Regions from separate parts of the Paenibacillus sp. J22TS3 genome, predicted to be linked through region 2. Evidence: riboswitches for the same ligand, from Rfam matches in the RefSeq annotation. Region 2 holds a riboswitch; each other region holds the start of a gene.
The links. A riboswitch is a leader RNA that binds a small molecule or an ion and turns the genes downstream of it on or off. The one in region 2 is predicted to bind cyclic di-GMP.

Region 1 (5,950 bases), on a different contig from region 2:
AGTTTCATATTGTCTGCGTACCATCAAGGCATTCTCCATTTCCGCATACAGCCGCATCAGCGCAAAATGAGCCTTCTCCTCTTGAGGGTGCAGGCCGCAAATCTCCGTGTAAAGCCCCACTGCCTTGCCCGTGTCCCCTTGCGAACTGTACCATTCAGCCAGAGCATAAGAAGCCGAGAGCCATAAAGATTTGTATCTCTGCCGCTCACTTTCCGCCCACCAGTAATCATACTGCTGCAAGTAATCCCCTGTATACAGTTTTAAGATTTCAATATGATCATCAATTGTATCCGCGCTAGGTGGAGTGCTCTCCTGCAGCCTGTTCTCCCATTCTTCCACATCAATCATAACCTGACTTAGTGTGAGCAGGTAACCCTCGGTTGTATTGGAGATTTGAAAGCAGGTGCCGTAAGGCTCTAACGTTTTGCGGATATGGTAAACAGCCGTATACAGCTGGGCATACACCTTGTCCGGATCGTATTCCGGCCACAGCAGATCAATCAGAGTTGATTTCCTGACCAGCTGACCCCGGTGCTGAATTAAATATAGAAACAGCTCCTGGGCTTTGGTGGTCCGCCAATGAAGCAGTGCAGGTTGACCCGGCTGCACTTCAATAGATACCTGCCGAAGAAGGTTTAATTTTAGCGGTGTATTGGAATCGGAGTGACTGGTCACATCCGGCTTCGATTTCAAAAGCCCGTCGATTCTGGCCAATGTCTTGGATAAACGCTCGGCACGAACGGGTTTAACAATATAATCAAGCGCATTGATTTCAAAAGCTTTAACTGCATATTCGTTATATGCTGTAACGAACACAATATGTATGTCTGGCTTGCTCTCCAGCAGCTGCTCTGCCAGTTCCAATCCGCTGATTTCTGGAAGGCTGATGTCCAGAAAAACAACCTGTACATCCCTCTTTAGAATCTCTTCCTTGGCCGTATAAGGGTCGGTATAAGCTCCCACAACCTCAACTTGAATCAGCTTCTTCAGCTGCCGTTCCAGGTAATCTAAGGCCAACTGCTCATCATCCACCAGGATCACTTTCATATTCTTACTCCTTAGACATCATAATCAGTACTTCTCCCAACGAGCCTAGAATAACATAATCTGTTTCTGCAAAGAAGCCCTGAGTATGCACCCAGGGCTTCTTGTCCTTTAATATTGTCTATCCGCAGTATATTTGGCTGCGTCTTTGATCATCTGATATTTAGTTGTGGTTCCCTTCCAGCCCGCATCAACTGTAGTATCGATAACGACCCACTTGTTATTCATATACACTTCATTCCAGGCATGGTATGTAGTTACATAAGCTGTCTTGCCCATGTCAAGCTTCGTCGGAATGTTTACACTTCGCAGCATGGCGGCGAACAAAGCGGAATAACCGTAGCAGGTATCCTTGCCCACTGTCAACGTGCGGTCAATTTGCGGTATGTAATCAGCCGGAATATTCAAGGCCAACTTCTTATCGTATTTGATATTGCTCACCACAAAGTTATAAATCGCTTTGACCTTCTGCTCATCCGTTGTTAAGTTTTTCGTTAATGCCTTGGCCTTGGCAACTGCGGCGCCCGCCTGTGCCCATTTCACATTCTGAATGGAATTAAGGTATACCGCGGTTGGCTCCTCAAGCTCCACGTTAACGGAAGCTTCATAAATAACCTGATATTTGCCGTTGCTCTTTTGTTCAAGAACACTGATTGCATATTCTCCGTCTCCCAGCTGAAGTGGAAAATTCTCCTCAGTGACACCTGGCAGTAGGCTGTATGTATATTTCTCATTGCCTTTGGCTATTAGCACTTTCGTCTTGACACCAGACTTCACCGTGTATTTGATTCCAATAACACCTTTGTCCACTTTGGTATCATTCAGCCAGGTCCCGCTCTCGGCCCTAACTGCAGTCCCACCATTCATAACCGTACACAACAACAGAAAAAAAGACAACAAAAAAACAACACTACGCTTCATCTTATAAAACTCCCTTCGGTGGCTAGGCTGCCATCTTGTTAGAAGGCCCTATAGCTTTGCGTCCCTGCCTTTCGACAGGTTTGCCATTATCGTGTAAAGTTCTATTTGCAACAGACAGCTGAGCTTGTCTGGATGAAATTATCGTACCATATCTTTAATTCAAAACAAGACTTTTTGTCGAATTTTATTAAAAAAATATCTCCACCGGTCACATCCACGCAAACCGGAAGAGATATTTAATCTTAGATTCAGTTACTGCTTACGCATGAAAATTCTGTCCGTCGGTCACTTCGGGCACGATGCCAACGCGGATCACGTAATCCCCAAAATGCTCACCAGGATGCCGGTCCTTCGCATACTGTGCAAGGATTGGCTCCAAGGATTCCAGAATTTCAGCTTCGTTAATATTCTCCTTAAACAGCTTGTTCAGACGGTTGCCTGAAAACCCTCCGCCCAGATACATATTGTAACGTCCCGGAGCTTTGCCGATAAACGCGAGTTCCGCGAGGGCAGGCCGTGCGCAGCCATTGGGACAACCGGTCATGCGGATGACGATCTCCTCGTCTTGAAGGCCATGCTGGGACAGCATAGGCTCAATTTTATCCATCAGTGAAGGAAGATAACGCTCGGATTCGGCCATCGCAAGCCCGCAAGTCGGCAGCGCCACACACGCCATCGAATTCCGGCGCAGGGCAGAATAATGCTTGCCGTCTGTAAGGTTGAACTGCTGAATCATGGACTCAATCTTTTTCTTTTTCTGAGTGCTTACATTTGCGATAATCAAATTCTGGTTTGGTGTCAGGCGAAAATCCCCGGTATGCACCTTGGCAATCTCTCTGAGGCCTGTCATAAGAGGATAACCTTCCTCGTCCTTCACACGGCCATTCTGGATGAAGAGGGTAAAATGCCATTTCCCATTGCTGCCCTTAACCCAGCCATAACGGTCACCATTGTGGTCAAATTGGAAAGGACGTGCCTCCTCAAGCTTCCACCCCAGGCGCAGGGTCAGCTCGTTTACGAACCAATCAAGGCCGCGGTCATCAATCGTATACTTGAAGCGGGCATGCTTCCGCACAGACCGGTCGCCATAATCTCTTTGAATCGTGACCGTCTTCTCCGCCACCTCGATCAGCTGCTCCGGTGTACAGAATCCGATGACTTTGGACACCTGAGGGTAGGTTTTCGGATCACCGTGAGTCATTCCCATACCCCCGCCAACGGAAACGTTGAAGCCTTTCAGACGGCCGTTCTCGGTAATAGCAATGAGGCCAAGATCCTGAGAGAACACATCTACATCGTTCGATGGAGGAACAGCTATGCCGATCTTGAATTTACGCGGGAGATAGACCGGTCCGTAGATCGGTTCCTGCTCCACGCCCTCACGGCTGTCCACAATTTTCTCCCCATCCAGCCAAATTTCATGGTAGGCCCGGCTGCGGGGGTCAAGATGAGCGCTTACCTTGCTGGCCCATTCGTATACCTCCGAATGAATTTCGGACTGGTAAGGATTCGGGTTGCACATCACATTCCGGTTCACGTCACCGCAGGCAGCAAGTGTGCTCAGCATGGCGTCATTCACTTCGCGGATCGTATTCTTCAAGTTCCACTTGAGTACGCCATGGAGTTGGAACGACTGCCGAGTCGTCAGCCGGATCGTTCCGTTTGCATACTTGTGTGCCACACGGTCCATCATCAGCCATTGCTCCGGAGTTACGACTCCACCGGCGGCTCGTACCCGAAGCATGAACTGATAGGCCGGCTCCAGCTTCTGCTTGGCCCGTTCGTTCCGCAGGTCACGGTCATCCTGCATGTAGCTTCCATGATGCTTCATCAGCCGGTTGTCATCTTCGGGAATGGACCCGGTAATCGGGTCTAGGAGAGTCTCTACCAGGCTGCCGCGCAAGTAATTACTTCTGCGTTTAATGTCCTCCACATCACTGTGCGGAGCGCTGTTCTTGGACAACAGGTTATTTTCAGACATTGTTTATATCTCCTCTCGTGATCTTTGGCATGTCCCCAGAATTAATAGACATCCCGCTGATAACGTTTCTGCTGCTGCAGGTCTGTCAAATAAACAGCGGCTTCCTCAGGGCTCAGCCCGCCCTCTTGCTCAAGGATAGTTGCGAGTGCCGCATGCACATCATGAGCCATCTTCTTCTCATCTCCGCACACATATAACGCAGCGCCTTCTTGAAGCCACTGGTACAATTCCTTGCTCTTCTCCAGCATCCGGTGCTGAACATAGACTTTCTTGTCGGTATCTCTTGAGAAGGCAACATCCATACGGGTAAGCACGCCATCCTTGAGCCAGCGCTGCCACTCCACTTGGTACAGGAAGTCTGTAGAGAAATGCTGGTCACCGTAGAACAGCCACGTCTTTCCTGATGCCCCTGTCTCTTCACGTTCCCCGAGGAATGCGCGGAAAGGTGCAACTCCTGTTCCGGGCCCAATCATGATCACAGGAGTATCCGGATTGTCCGGCAGCTTGAAGTTCGGGTTATGCTGGATAAATACCGGCAGGCTGTCGCCCGGCTGAATTCGTTCAGCCAGCTGAACCGAGCAGACCCCATATCTATTTCTCCCGTGGTTCTCATATCTAACGGTACGTACCGTTACGTGCACCTCGTCCGGGTTTGCTTTTAAACTGCTGGCAATGGAGTACAGCCTTGCCGGGATTTTGCGGAGAAGAGCCACAAATTCACGTGCCGGAGCTCCCTGCAGCGAATAATCCGTCACCAGGTCCAGCAGATCGCGCCCGGCAAGATAGCTTCGGAGCTCCTGTTCGTGTCCAGCTGCAAGCAGCTTCGTTAGACCCGAATTAGAAGTAAGCTCTGCCACTTGAGTCAGCAGAGGTTTCGTTAATACCGTGATCTCATAATGACGAAGAAGCGCCTCCTGCAGCGGCTTCTGCTCCCCGTTCTTGTTTACCGGCACAAGCTCATCCGGGTTCCAGCCCATCGCTGTGATCAGCTCTGCCACCAGCTGCGGATGGTTCTCCGGATAGATGCCCAAGCTGTCGCCAGGTTCATACTGAAGATTCGATCCCTCAAGAGAAATTTCGATATGTCGGGTCTCGCGGTCCGATCCCCGGCCGTTCAGGTTCAAGTTCTCAAGAACTTCCGCATGGAAAGGATGGCTTCTCGAATACTCCGATTCCTGCACAGTTACCCCTTCCGAACTTGCACTAACCGCTGTGGTCTGACCAGCTGCCCCTTGCCCCAGCGCCTCAGCAACCTGGCTCATCCAGGCCTGCGCCGACTCCTCGAAATCCACATCGCAGTCCACCCGGTCAGCCAAGCGTTTCCCGCCTAGTTCTTCCAAGCGCTTGTCGAAGTCCTTCCCCGTCTGGCAGAAGAATTCATAGGAAGTATCTCCAAGCCCAAGAACCGAATATCGCAAACTCTCAAGCTTTGGCGCTCTCTTACTGTGAAGGAACTCGTAGAAAGGAATCGCATTATCCGGCGGCTCTCCCTCGCCCTGGGTGCTGACCACAATGAGCAAATTCTCAATTTTCTTCAAATTGGCGGTCTTGAAGTTTCCCATAGAAGAGACGGTTACCTCAAACCCAAGGCCTTCAAGCTTCTTGGACAGCTTCTTCGCCAGTCCGTCACTGTTCCCGGTCTGAGAGCCGAACAGAACGGTAACCTCTTTGGAAGCTGCTGGCGCCTGAACAGGGGTAGTAGAATCAGAATGTACAGGAATACCGGCCGGCACGGACAACTGCACCTGTGCAGGGCCTTGAAGTCCCGCAATGTAACCTGTCAGCCAGATGCGCTGATGTTCTGTTAATGTAGGGATCAGGCGGTTAAGAAGCTCTGCCTGTTCCTGGCTGAAAGGACTGTTTGTAACTTGGAGTTCCAACAATATCCACCTCACGTAGCTTGCATGATTTTTTAATTCCTAGAATTTAGATCGACTTAATCAAAATCTACTAAGTTGAACGGTATCACATCAACGAGGACGGGTCAATTTGAATGATCTTATA
Region 2 (5,950 bases):
GAACTCTGCGATCTCACGCGTCGTTTATGTGATCGTAGGTCTATGTGCCCTTTACTCCATCAAGTTCATTGCGGGTGTTAGCGACCGTGAAAGAGCTTAATCCAGCTATGTCCACTTCCGGCCAGCTGCCGGAAGTGCCATAAAAACAGTTCCAGTCTTTTTCGCGAATTGCATATCGATATTTGAGACAAGAGCCGCTCTCACAGCGGCTCTTGTTTAGTTATGTGCGCCCAGCCTGACTAACATCATTTTACACGAAGTTTCCCGGGAATGGTCTTTATCTGCCTCAATTCATATTGCAAACCGTCAAGCAACAAAAAAGTTGATGCAAAATATAAAATGATATATAGTATCAAAAGAAAGTTAATGTCATAATTAACGTAATAATTTTACATCTATTGATCAGGGCAGAGACTTTTAAATCCGATAGAGGTGATTTAGATGTTAGATACAGTGCTCGGCTTTAATGAATTGACTCCTTCCATGTTTGCTTTTGCAGGGGGCAAAGGGACCATGCTTGCGAGGATGTACCAGGGCGGATATCCTGTTCCGGAAGGATTTGTCGTGCTGCCATCCGCTTTCGAAGAGGGACAGTTGAACGAGGGGGCTTGGAAGGAAATCGTAACTCGTGTTAATAAGATTCGGCATATGTTCAATGGGGCCCAATTTGCGGTACGATCATCGGGATTAAGTGAAGATTCGGAGGCTGCTTCTTTTGCCGGGGAATTTGATACCGTTTTAAACATGAAGACGGATGAAGAAATCAGAGATGCCCTTTACATGGTATACAGATCGAAGTATGCAGAAAGAGTCAGGGTATATAGTTCCATACAAGGAATGGAACAATCCCACGAAATTGCGATCGTCGTTCAGTTGATGGTTGTCCCCGAGATCTCGGGGGTACTTTTTACCGCTGATCCTATAACAGGCAGCCGCGAAGTAATGACCGGCAATTATATATTTGGATTGGGAGAGCAGCTTGTGTCAGGGGAAGCCAATGCTCATTCTTTTACATTAACAAGGTCTAAAGGAAAATACAGCGGTGCAAGGGTTTTTAGAAAGCAGGCAATGAAGCTGTATCGTTATGCGCTTAGACTTGAGAAAGAGCTGGGAGGTCCGCAGGATCTGGAATGGGCAATCTCAAAAGGGAGGGTGTACCTGCTCCAGGCACGTCCAGTTACGACTCTTAGTCCAGGAAACCGGGATAAGTTTGAGTGGAACGATTCGCTTACAGGGGATTTTCTGTGGACCAATACAAATGTGGGAGAATCCATACCCGATGTATTCACTCCTTTTAGCTGGTCTGTCATCAGGGCGCTCGATGAGGAGCAGCAGGTTGTTCCGGGTCACTACTTAATGTCGGGGAATATATGCGGGCGAGTGTACTCTAACATCAGCCTTCCTGTATCCGCATTCCAAGCACTGGGTTTCAATTCCCGTTCCATTTTAGCGAAAATGAGCAATGTATTTGGGAAGCTGCCTGAAGGGATCGGCATTCCTGTGTATCCTTTCTCCAAATGGAGTATTATCAAAGCCTTGGTGCCAAGAATACTTTATAGTTCGAAGCGAACCCGTGAGGCGGTTAAAGGCATGAGCCAGTATTTGAAGGACAGTCCAGAGGAATGTGCGAAAATCATTGACCGCATCCACAAAGTGAAAACCAAGGAGGAGCTGCTCCGCATTTGGAGACAGGATCTCTGGCCTAGAAATGTGAAGGGGGTCTGGGCCGCCTTTGAGGGGACAAGTCAAAAAATGCAGAAATACGTCAAGTTAAAGGAAAAGCTGAGCAGGCTGGTTGGCTCAGAAGAAGCAAATCTTCTTCTGTCTAATGTAGGTGGGAATGCTCAATTAGAAAGCCTGGGTCCGGTGATTGGAATCTCCAGAGTAATCCGGGGGGACATGACCCGCCAAGAGTATTTAGTCAAATACGGGCACCGCGGTCCTCATGAGCATGAGCTGTCCATTCCTTCTCCGGGAGAGAGCCGGGATTTGCTGGAGAAACAGATTAAGGACATAGAGGATTCACCGATTAACGTGGAGGGGCTACTGGATAAGCAGCGTGAACAGTATGAAGAAGCGTGGAATAGATTCGAGCAACTGTTTCCTGGTGGAAATAAACGGTTTAAGCGGCAAGTAGAAAGAGTACTAGAGGGTCCGCAGGTCCGGGAAGCCGCACGTTCAGAATGGACCCGGGGGTTCAGGGTCAATCGGGCTTTTGCCCTCAAAGCGGGTGAGTTAGCCGGGATAGCTGATGATGTATTCTTCCTCTACCTGGATGAGGTGCTGAGTTGGCTTGAGGGTGGCGAATTGGAAGCCAGGCAGCATATCAATGCCAGAAAAGCAACCTATGCGAAGTATCAGGCCTTGCCGCCCCTGCCATCCATCATCCGCGGCAGATTCGATCCGTTCAAATGGGCGGAAGAACCGAACCGCAGAATGGACTACTTCAATCCAATGGAGCCTATGCGCATTTCGCCGGAATCGGAGACACTTAAGGGCTTTGCTGGTGCCGCAGGCAGGATTGAAGGAAAGGTGCGCGTTCTGACACAACCAGAAGACGGGGATCAGCTTAAGCCAGGTGAAATTCTGGTAACCTCCACAACTAACGTAGGATGGACAACGCTTTTCCCTAAAGCTTCGGCAATCATTACCGATATTGGCGCGCCGCTGTCCCATGCTGCCATTGTAGCCAGGGAGTTGGGCATCCCCGCTGTTGTTGGATGTGGCAATGCAACCGCCAGACTGAAGACAGGAGACCGGGTTATTGTGGATGGCGGGCAGGGCATGATACAAGTCTGCCCTCCTTCTTAAAGTGAGGGCGCTTCAACGATGAGTCAGGTACAGCCGCTATTCGGGAAGCGCCGTAATGCGGACTGCACGATGGTGTGAGAAGAGGGGGCTAGGAGCCCCCTCTGACCAGGTTGCTTACTGCGGATTCGTTGTCCAGATTCCGGCTGTCTTCAGGAAGACGCGCGGAGGAAGCTTCAGCGCGGCTAAGGTGAGATCAGCCACATCCTCAGGCTGCATCATCCGGTCCTCGTCGCCGATCTTGAGGCCGGCGTTCACGGCTAAATCCGTATTGACCGTGCTCGGCGTAAGTGCGGTGACACGGATGTTATGCTTGCGCACTTCCTGAGCAAGAGCTTCCGTTAATCCCATGACCGCAAACTTGGATGCGCAGTAGGCCGATCCGGTTGCGAACCCGCGTTCCCCGGCAGTTGAGGCCACATTAATAATATCTCCGCTGTTCTGGGCGATCAGATCCGGCAGGATAGCGCGGGTGACATTGTAGGTCCCCATCAGGTTCACGTCAAGGATTCGCTTCCATTCCTCAGGGTCCATCTCCACAAAGGTCCCGAACTTGGCGATTCCCGCATTGTTGATCAGGATATTTACGTCTCCCAGCTCCTGCTTGATCTTGGCTGCCGCACGCTGTGCCTCTTCCGCGTTCGAGATGTCAGCAGGTGCAATGCTGACCTTGACTCCGTATTTCCCCCGCAGTTCCTCCGCGAGGCTGCTGAGATCGGCCTCAGTGCGGGAGATCAATCCAAGATGGACACCTTCCTTGGCTAGAGCTTCAGCCACTGCCCGGCCGATTCCCTTGCCAGCACCCGTGATTAACGCATTTTTATTTTTCAATTCCACATTCATCGCTCCTATCTGTTCTCTATATGTAATGTATACCCCATAATAATACCCCTATTGACGTAATTTTTACACTTTAGCACTAAGAAATAAAGTAATAGAATACTTTGAAAATTTCATGAATATAGTCTAGCTTTTATTTACACATCAGGAAAATAGAACTATAATAAAGACTGAAAAGCAGGTCTTAAAGCTCTCTTAAATGAAAAAGGCAAACTTGCTGAAAGGCAAGGACGCAAAGCCAAGGGTCTAAAGCAGTATGCTATGACAGCCGGTTACCAGAGAAGAGGATGAAAACTAGGTCTATCAAGCCTCGGGTCTACTCTTTAGAGTAGGCCTTTTTGTCTGGATATAAGTGGAGGGTTCTTGAAAAATCATTAAGGAGGAACAATGTCGTGCAGGTTCATATCAAAGGGATAGCCACCTATCATCCGGCCCAGGCATATGATAATGCCTATTTCGTTGAGCATTTTGACAAGCTGGGTCTTGAAGCGGAAGGGTTGATGAATCATCTTGGGAGAAAGACCCGTTATCTGGTAAGCACCGAGGAAGAGAACTCCCTTTCCATGGGAGTGACTGTTGCGAAGAAGCTGCTGGCTGAATCCAAGGTCTCCGCGGAGGAGCTGGACATGGTGGTGTTTGTTTCGGATACCCCGGAGTACACCTATCCCAGCAATGCACTGCTGATTCATCGTGAGATCGGCGCGGTGAACGCACATATCGTATACGATTTGAATACGAACTGTATCGGGATGCTGACCGCGATGGATCAAGTCCGGCATCATTTGATCGGGAACCGGTATATTAAGCGCGCGCTAATTATTGGTAGTGTTCATGTCAGCAACATCGCCCGGAAGGATGATACGATCGTCTACCCTAACTTTTCGGATGGGGCAGCGGCCGTGATTTTGGAGAAGACGGAGCTTCCAGGCGGATTTATTGATGCCAATTACAAGACGGATTCCAAGCTTGGGAATACCGTAATGTTCCCGGCGGCTGGTATGTCGGCGATGTTTCGTGACGGGGTGGCGGAAGCAGACAAGCGGCTGCGGTTCGATCCACATGATGTGAGTTACTTTTCGGACGAGTGGAAGAATCTGATCACTCTGCTCCTGGGGCGTAACGGAATGCTGGCCACGGATGTCGATCACTGGATCTTCTCCCAATTCTCACGGCCGGAGATTGAGGAGACGCTGGAGAAGATGCATATCGAGTTGGACAAGTACACCTTTGTGGGTGACCGTTACGGATACACGGGAGTTACCAGCCCTGTCTTTGCCCTTGAAGATGCGCTCAGAACAGGCCGGGTCTCCGCAGGAGATAAGGTAGTTCTGTGTTCTGTAGGAATTGGCTATACGATGTCTTCACTTTTATATCAATTATAACGATATAGGTATTGAGAGAAATATTAACCATTTGGAGGGACCATAGGATGTTTGTATTTGAGAAGAAGCAGGCGGAAAAGGCGTTGGCAATTACTGTAAGTGGATTTATGAAACCGGATGAGGCTGAGGCTTTTCTAAAAGAATACAATGAGCACATTAACTCGATTAATCCGGCAGAATACACACTGATTATTGACTCAACGAACCTGGCCGTATCCAAACAGGACATGCTACCTGTCCTGGAGGGCTGCTTCAAGCTGTATATGTCCAACGGATTTAAGAAAATCATGATGGTCAACCCATCTTCCGTGGTTGCGAAGAACCAAATGCAGAAGCTGGCAGAGACCATTGCTTACACAGGAATCTTCGTGGATACGCTGGAAGAAGCATACAGTCACAATTAATTCCGAGCCTAGGGCGGCTACCGTCCATGGTTGTTGCGGCCTGCTCTGCCCGAGCAGGTCGTTTATTGTTGTTCCACTTCGAATAAAGGTTGCCAAAGACGCATAGGTTTTGAGGAACAGGGGAACCTAGAGCTTAAAGAACTTTAGGGTCAGGATTCCGGTTATTTCTTAGGACGTTTTTGAATTAGCCTGGAGGCGCCTGTAGCCACCAAGTAGATGCCCGCGACAGTGAACAGGGTTCCAATCCACCGGTACTCCTGGAGAAAAGGAACCAGGGTGAACAGGACAAGTGCCAAAAGAAAACGGAGAATAATCTCTTGTTTCATCGTATTTGTGTCTCCTTTCCCTAAAATGTCGCTCAAAGGCGATTGCTGTGAATCAAGCCCGATTTATCACATAAATCTTTGATTATTATGAACAAATTGTAGCATGATGTGCAAATTTTCACCTATTTTTAAAATTTCTTTTTCAGTTCTTGGATAAAAGGTGTAATATAAGAGTATAGAGTTCCGTTTC
Region 3 (5,950 bases), on a different contig from region 2:
TTTTAAATATGCTGATGAAGACAACCTGGTTTCCAAGTTACATCTTTATCATCGTGATTTTGCCTATCGTGGTGTATTCTCTATGGGATCATACCCAGAGTCTGGGCGTTTATCTGCAGTCATTCCATCTGGTTGATTATTTGACCGCTGTAGCGGGGCTTGCTGGAGCTATATTAAGCGGTTGGACCATTCAGAAGCTTCGTCTGGGCGGTTACAAAATGTTCTAACTCTATGCTACAAGAGTTTCGAACACAAATCGAACTCCAAACAAAAAGAAGGGGCCGTCTTTTGGGACGGCTCCTTCTTTGTATTCTTATCGGCTTGGCAGGATTCAGCCTGAAGTCAATCTTTTTGCTGGAGCTTCCATTTTTGAAATTCCAGGAATTCCTTGAACTCCTGCTTGCTGACTCCTGAAGACATCGCTTCTTGAACCAATTCTGACCATTCCTGATCCAGGACTTCCTCTTCGGCCGGGTCCGAATCATACAATAGCTTATTTATAGATATACCAAGAGCATCGGCAATCTTCTCGATAAATTGGATGGAAGGATTGGATTGGATATTGCGTTCTACATTGCTTATGTACGATTTAGCGACATCCGCCTTATCCGCAAGCTCGGAAAGGGAGTAGCCTTTCTCCAAGCGGTACTGCTGAATGCGCTTCCCCAAGTTATCTGCCACGTTGATGTCGCCCACCTTATCGATTTTACAGCCATTATATCAGAATATATGAATTGACAAAAGGAGAACGAAAAGAGGACCTGCAGCGCGATGAGCACTAACTGCTGTGGTCCTCTTACCTATAGGGACTTACTTTTTTTACTTTTCTACGCCTGCGCCTTGCTTCGCTTCAAATTTCCAGGTCAGCGTAAGGGAGTCACCTTGGAACTGATTTTGATCCTGATTGTTGTCCACGAATTCAAATTCTACAGTCAGCTTGTCGCTGGTTCCCGCTTTCAGACCGCCGTGCTCCTCTAACCAAGGAATAAATACTTTGTTCTCTACAGCATCCGGAGTGAGCTTCTGCAGATCGAACAGGTTGGTAGAGTAGATGACGCGGTCACCTTTGTCAGAGTTGGTCAGGAAGTTAACACGGATATGCTTGCCGAAATCGTCGGTATTGGCGGGTGCGCCAGCTTTATTGGTTACTGTATATGAAGTTCCGAGCAGCACTCGGCTGATGTCGAGTGTTCCGTTGTTCTCAAGCTTGAAGTTGCGTACAGCTTTGTCGCCCGGCTTGATGTTGCTTACATTGATAATGGTGGTCGGATTCGCGTTCAGCTCCAGTGTACCTGCCGCGAATGTTCCTGTGGCTTGGGAGGTGGAGCTGAAGTACGCAAAAGTACCTCCTCCGATCAAAGTCAATCCAAGTGCTGCTGAAGCTACTCCCAAAGCTAACGTTTTCTTGATACCCATCTTAATAATTCCTCCTCAAATTTGATCTCTTCGCGAGAATTTATATATTGTATCCCTGCTGGCAGGGAGAACAACCGCAGTGGTTATGGAGCTTCAACCGAAGTGGAATCCGCTTCCTTCTTGTCGATTTTGGACAAAGCTTTCCAGGAGGATGCTCCTGCATAGATAATCAAGAGCAAACCGGGGATTACAAGCAGAGCCACACTTCCCGCTCTGGAATTTGCGAAATTCATGGCGTAACCGGCATAGGGAATTGTAAAACCGGTGTACTCGGCAGTAACATTGGACGCTGGAACAGGCTCCAGATCGGGAGTATCATTGTTGTCCCCCTTGGTTCGATAGGATACATGACCTGTCTCACGGTTCTTCAGAACTTCAATGATCCGGTGGGTGACCAGCTTGTCTGCTGATTCTCTATAGGTAATGATATCTCCGACCTTGAACCGGCCCATGTCCCCGCCAGGCTGAAGCGCTACGATAGAGCCTGTCTGAATGGAAGGCTCCATAGAGCCGGAGAGCACAGTTTTGATCTGATAACCGAAGAAATTCGGTTCTCCGCCCCCAGCTTTTGAGATCACAACGGAAGCGGCCATGACGATGAAAAGAAGAATAAGCAGAGTCGTTAAGGTCCGGCTGATTAGTTTTTTAATACGCATCGGAATCACCGTCTTTCACAATTAATTAGGTATCTTGCCGTCAATATCAGGCCCCGCCCGTGGATGCCGCTGATGTACCTGGTCTTTCGGGAACCGTGCTTGGAGAAGAACCAGGAACATCGCCAGGGATGATATCAGGAAGGGTGCCATCACCCGGCTTAACCTTGTCCGAAGGGCTGCCTGGGGTGGGAGCTGTCTGTACATCTTCTTGATGGGAAAGAGTGGGATTAGGGTCATCGTGGGCTGCTTCTTTAAGCGGGAACTTCTGATCATTTCCGGGCTGATTATCGGCAGAGGTTTGTCCTCCAGAATGTCCTGGCCCTTGCTTGGCAGGATCAGAAGAGCTTGCCTTGTCTCCCCCTGGTGCCGTTCCCTCATGCTTCTTGTCCTGCACGTCCTTCTTCTCCTGAGCTTCCTTCTTGTCTTGCTCAGATTTGGCTATCTCTGCGGCCCGCTTAACCTTCTCAAGCTCTTCCAAGCGGCTTCGTTCTGCCGCAATCGCGGCCTGTATTTCAGACAGTTGGGCACTTAAACTGCCCAGCTCTGTGGTACAAGAGTTCAGGGATGCCTGCAGCTCTGATTGAAGCTGCCGATACTCTTGGGCCCATTCCTCACTGATCAGGGAGTCTTGGCCAGTATCGATGGACACAGGATGAATAAGCTCCTGGCTGTAGTCCGGCACGCCAGTAACAGTGGAGGAGAAATCGCTTGGATTTGTCTGGTCATTCCCGGCATCGGTAGTATCCAGGGTTTGCAGCTGCTTCAGATAGTCCATTACAGCCTTGATCCGTCCCGATAACTCCGCTGACAGCCCCGGTATTGAGGTCAACTGCCCGGACAGCTGAAGGAGAGACGCCTGATCTCTGATTACAAGGCAGTTAGAGGGCTGCTGGTTGATTTCGCCGATGATCCCGTTGACCTTATCGGCTGATTGCTGGATTTCAGAGCGGATGCTCTGCCAAGCGGCTTCATTGTCAGCCAAACGGCTGCTGAGCTGAACCGAAGTTCCCTGAAGAACTGATATTCTGGATAGGATAAGCTGTTCATCCGAGCTGAGCTCTTCCAGTGTCCTTCCAGTGAAGGAGTGGGGGGATATCTCCCCGGTATCCGTTGATGGTCCGGACGACAGCGTGTTCTTAAGCTGTACTGCTATATTTAAATGTCCGGTCAGGTCCTCCAGCATCAGCCTGATTTCACTAGGGAAAATCCCGCAGGCTTGGATTACCGCTGTATTGTCCTGTTCCGTATGGAATTCACCAAAAGTTGTTCCAACCTGGTGTGAGGCTGTGATGACCAGAATGGAGATGACAACAGCCGTCTGCAAGGTACGTGTAATTTGTCTGGGGGCATGCCGTACCCTTCGTCGCTTGCCGCCTCTTAATCTAGAGGTTCTCAGAGGAATTCTCCTTTCACTCTTTGTTCTTTATTAAGAACAATTTTCTGATTTGAATATTACAGCAACTCTATCAGAAAGGAAAATTGCTAATAGAGTTAAATTTCCTCAATAAAGAACAATAACTAAGCTAAATGTCCTATATTCTAAGTTTATCGGCTGAATACTCACTATTTCATTCTTTATTAAGAACAAAATTTAAGCAACTCCCCCGAAATTAGATTTACTATATCGGGAACTATGGTATGATGGTTAACAATGGAACAAGTACATTGACCTAAAAACTATTTAGTCAAAACCGCTCTGTTTTTTCTTATTAAGAACGGTTCTACACATCCTAGGTACCAGTACCATTTATTTACATTCGCAAAAACAGCTTGGGATTTACAAAATAATCAGACCGCCATTAGTAAAATAGGGTGAATTGGTCCGCAGTACGACATCTTTTTTAAATGCAGTTCGCTATAATGGATTTAACTGAAGTGGGTATATGATCTGTAGTTTCCTTTCAAACTTGTATAGGTAAATTCCAGTAAAGGGTAAACCTGTTGAAAAGCAGGGGCACAAAGTCTCAGATCTAAGGTAGGGATACTAGGATGGCTGGACTGCCTGGGGACACTCGAATAATCTTAGGAGGAGATTTTTTGGACAAGTCCGCCCAGGTGATTGTGGAGAAGACTCGATTCACAGCGATGGATTTGGAATGGGTCAGATTAATACGCAGTGCGAAGGAAGCGGGGGTTTCAGCAGAGGAAGTGAGAAGCTTCTTGAGGATGAAACGGCAGGCTGAGAAGATAAGAATAAATATAAGGTAGCTATATAAAATGAACTTATGAAAGTTACCCTATTCGGTCGCTGCGATGCCGAGTGTTCTTTAAGGCCGCTGTTGTCTCCGAAATGCTTGAACTAGATATCAGTGGGGCATTTCGGAGACAAAGGCGGACGCTTCGCTTTTTCAGAATCATTCGTCCTCTCCGCTGAGATCGGTTCATTCTAAAGTTCATTTTATATAAAAAAGGAGAAGAACCTTCCATACGATAAGCTTATATAGCTTATAAGTATGGAAGGTTCTTTTTCTGCTCCCTGCTACACAGAGCTTCCAGACTGTATGGATGATCCGGCAGCCGGCTTCAGTGCACCCGTGACAAGCTTTCCCTTGGAGGTGTTGTATTCCAGCCGCAAGCTTCGGCTGCCGATCAAGGTAACGGCAAGCAGTGAGATTCCTGAGACTGCCGGAAGGTAGTATGCGGGAATCCAGTCCAGCAGCACGCCATATAAAATGGTTCCGAGCGGAGCAATGGCGCCCGCCATCGTCTCAATAATGCCAAATACACGTCCCCGGTACTCCGGGTCAATAGTGGTCTGGAACAACACCTGAAGAGGGATGTTGATATAAATAATGACTACACCGATAAGCATCATGAGACCAATGTAATAGAAATAAGCCAGACTCTTGCCGAAGTAAGGCAGATAGGGCAGTGACATGGCGGCAATGAGCACCGACAGCAGGATCAGTCCTCTTAGCAGAGGAGACAGTGGATTAACCGTATTCTTGCGGACGGACAGGATGGCTGCCATGACCAGCATGCCTGCCGCAAATGAAGCATCGACAACGCCATATTCCCTGGATTCCATACCGAGGGAATGCACCATAATGTAGGGAAGCGTTACACCAATTGCACTGGCAAAGAAGTTGACCCAGAAGCAGATGAGCAGAAGCGACCATAGGAATCCATGCTTTCTGACATAGCCGAAGCCTCCAGCCAGACTTCCAACCAATTGGGATGCCAGAGAACCCGAAGGTCTTGCGTCATCTGTTGGTTGTGCGGAGGCTTCGCTGGCTTGAGAGCCGGAGCGGAACCTGAGCGCATAGCCCATGCAGGATGAAATGAATAAGCCCGCGGCATTCATCAGCATGAAGGTATCCAAGGAGACAAATGCGAAGAGGAAACCTCCGCAAACCGGTCCCAGGATATTCCCGATGGAGGTGGCCATCTGGTTCATGGAGCCGGCCTTCTGTATGCTTCGTTCTTCCACCAGCATAAGCAGCGAGGAGGAGATGGTAATGCTGTAGAAGCTTGAGCATACGGACAACAGGATCAGCGTTGCGTAAATCCAGGGCACAGACGGGCCGTTGACCGCTACGGCGAAGAATCCCAGCAGCATGACGGCAACACTAGCCAGATCTGAGCCGATAATTAATTTGCGGCGGTTAAGTCGGTCAGCCAGAACTCCAGCGACAGGCCCCAGAATAATACGCGGCAGCATGCCGCAGATTAGGGTAACGGCGAATTGGCTGCCTGAACCCGTTAGCTTCAAAATATACAATCCACATATAAACGTGTACATGCTTGCGCCCAGCAGGGAGAAGAGCTTGCCTGAGAACATGAGAGTTATGTTGCGAATATCCTCCCGCGGCACTTTGGAAGTCTGATCCATGAACTATTCACCTCATCTAGAAAGTTAAATTAAATTAAACTAATTA

Region 1: it holds a riboswitch for cyclic di-GMP, as region 2 does, so the genes downstream of both, KJS63_RS20045 (transglutaminase-like domain-containing protein) here and KJS63_RS11375 (ketoacyl-ACP synthase III) in region 2, are expected to answer to the same signal.
Region 3: it holds a riboswitch for cyclic di-GMP, as region 2 does, so the genes downstream of both, KJS63_RS21625 (anti-repressor SinI family protein) here and KJS63_RS11375 (ketoacyl-ACP synthase III) in region 2, are expected to answer to the same signal.

Annotation. Positions count from the first base shown of each region.
Region 1 covers NZ_BOSF01000007.1:32,024-37,973, forward strand. Annotated here, with positions in the region: gene KJS63_RS20040 (response regulator) at 1-1,047, opposite strand, end outside; gene KJS63_RS20045 (transglutaminase-like domain-containing protein) at 1,156-1,965, opposite strand; cyclic di-GMP riboswitch class I at 1,980-2,060, opposite strand; gene cysI (assimilatory sulfite reductase (NADPH) hemoprotein subunit) at 2,225-3,946, opposite strand; gene KJS63_RS20055 (assimilatory sulfite reductase (NADPH) flavoprotein subunit) at 3,988-5,826, opposite strand.
Region 2 covers NZ_BOSF01000003.1:371,001-376,950, reverse strand. Annotated here, with positions in the region: gene KJS63_RS11390 (DUF378 domain-containing protein) at 1-100, shown strand, start outside; gene KJS63_RS11385 (PEP/pyruvate-binding domain-containing protein) at 442-2,811, shown strand; gene KJS63_RS11380 (3-ketoacyl-ACP reductase) at 2,926-3,645, opposite strand; cyclic di-GMP riboswitch class I at 3,846-3,928, shown strand; gene KJS63_RS11375 (ketoacyl-ACP synthase III) at 4,041-5,030, shown strand; gene KJS63_RS11370 (hypothetical protein) at 5,078-5,434, shown strand; gene KJS63_RS11365 (hypothetical protein) at 5,596-5,760, opposite strand.
Region 3 covers NZ_BOSF01000008.1:76,167-82,116, forward strand. Annotated here, with positions in the region: gene KJS63_RS21600 (YuiB family protein) at 1-227, shown strand, start outside; gene KJS63_RS21605 (helix-turn-helix domain-containing protein) at 343-681, opposite strand; gene KJS63_RS21610 (TasA family protein) at 820-1,416, opposite strand; gene sipW (signal peptidase I SipW) at 1,500-2,072, opposite strand; gene KJS63_RS21620 (hypothetical protein) at 2,119-3,396, opposite strand; cyclic di-GMP riboswitch class I at 3,994-4,078, shown strand; gene KJS63_RS21625 (anti-repressor SinI family protein) at 4,110-4,280, shown strand; gene KJS63_RS21630 (MFS transporter) at 4,552-5,904, opposite strand.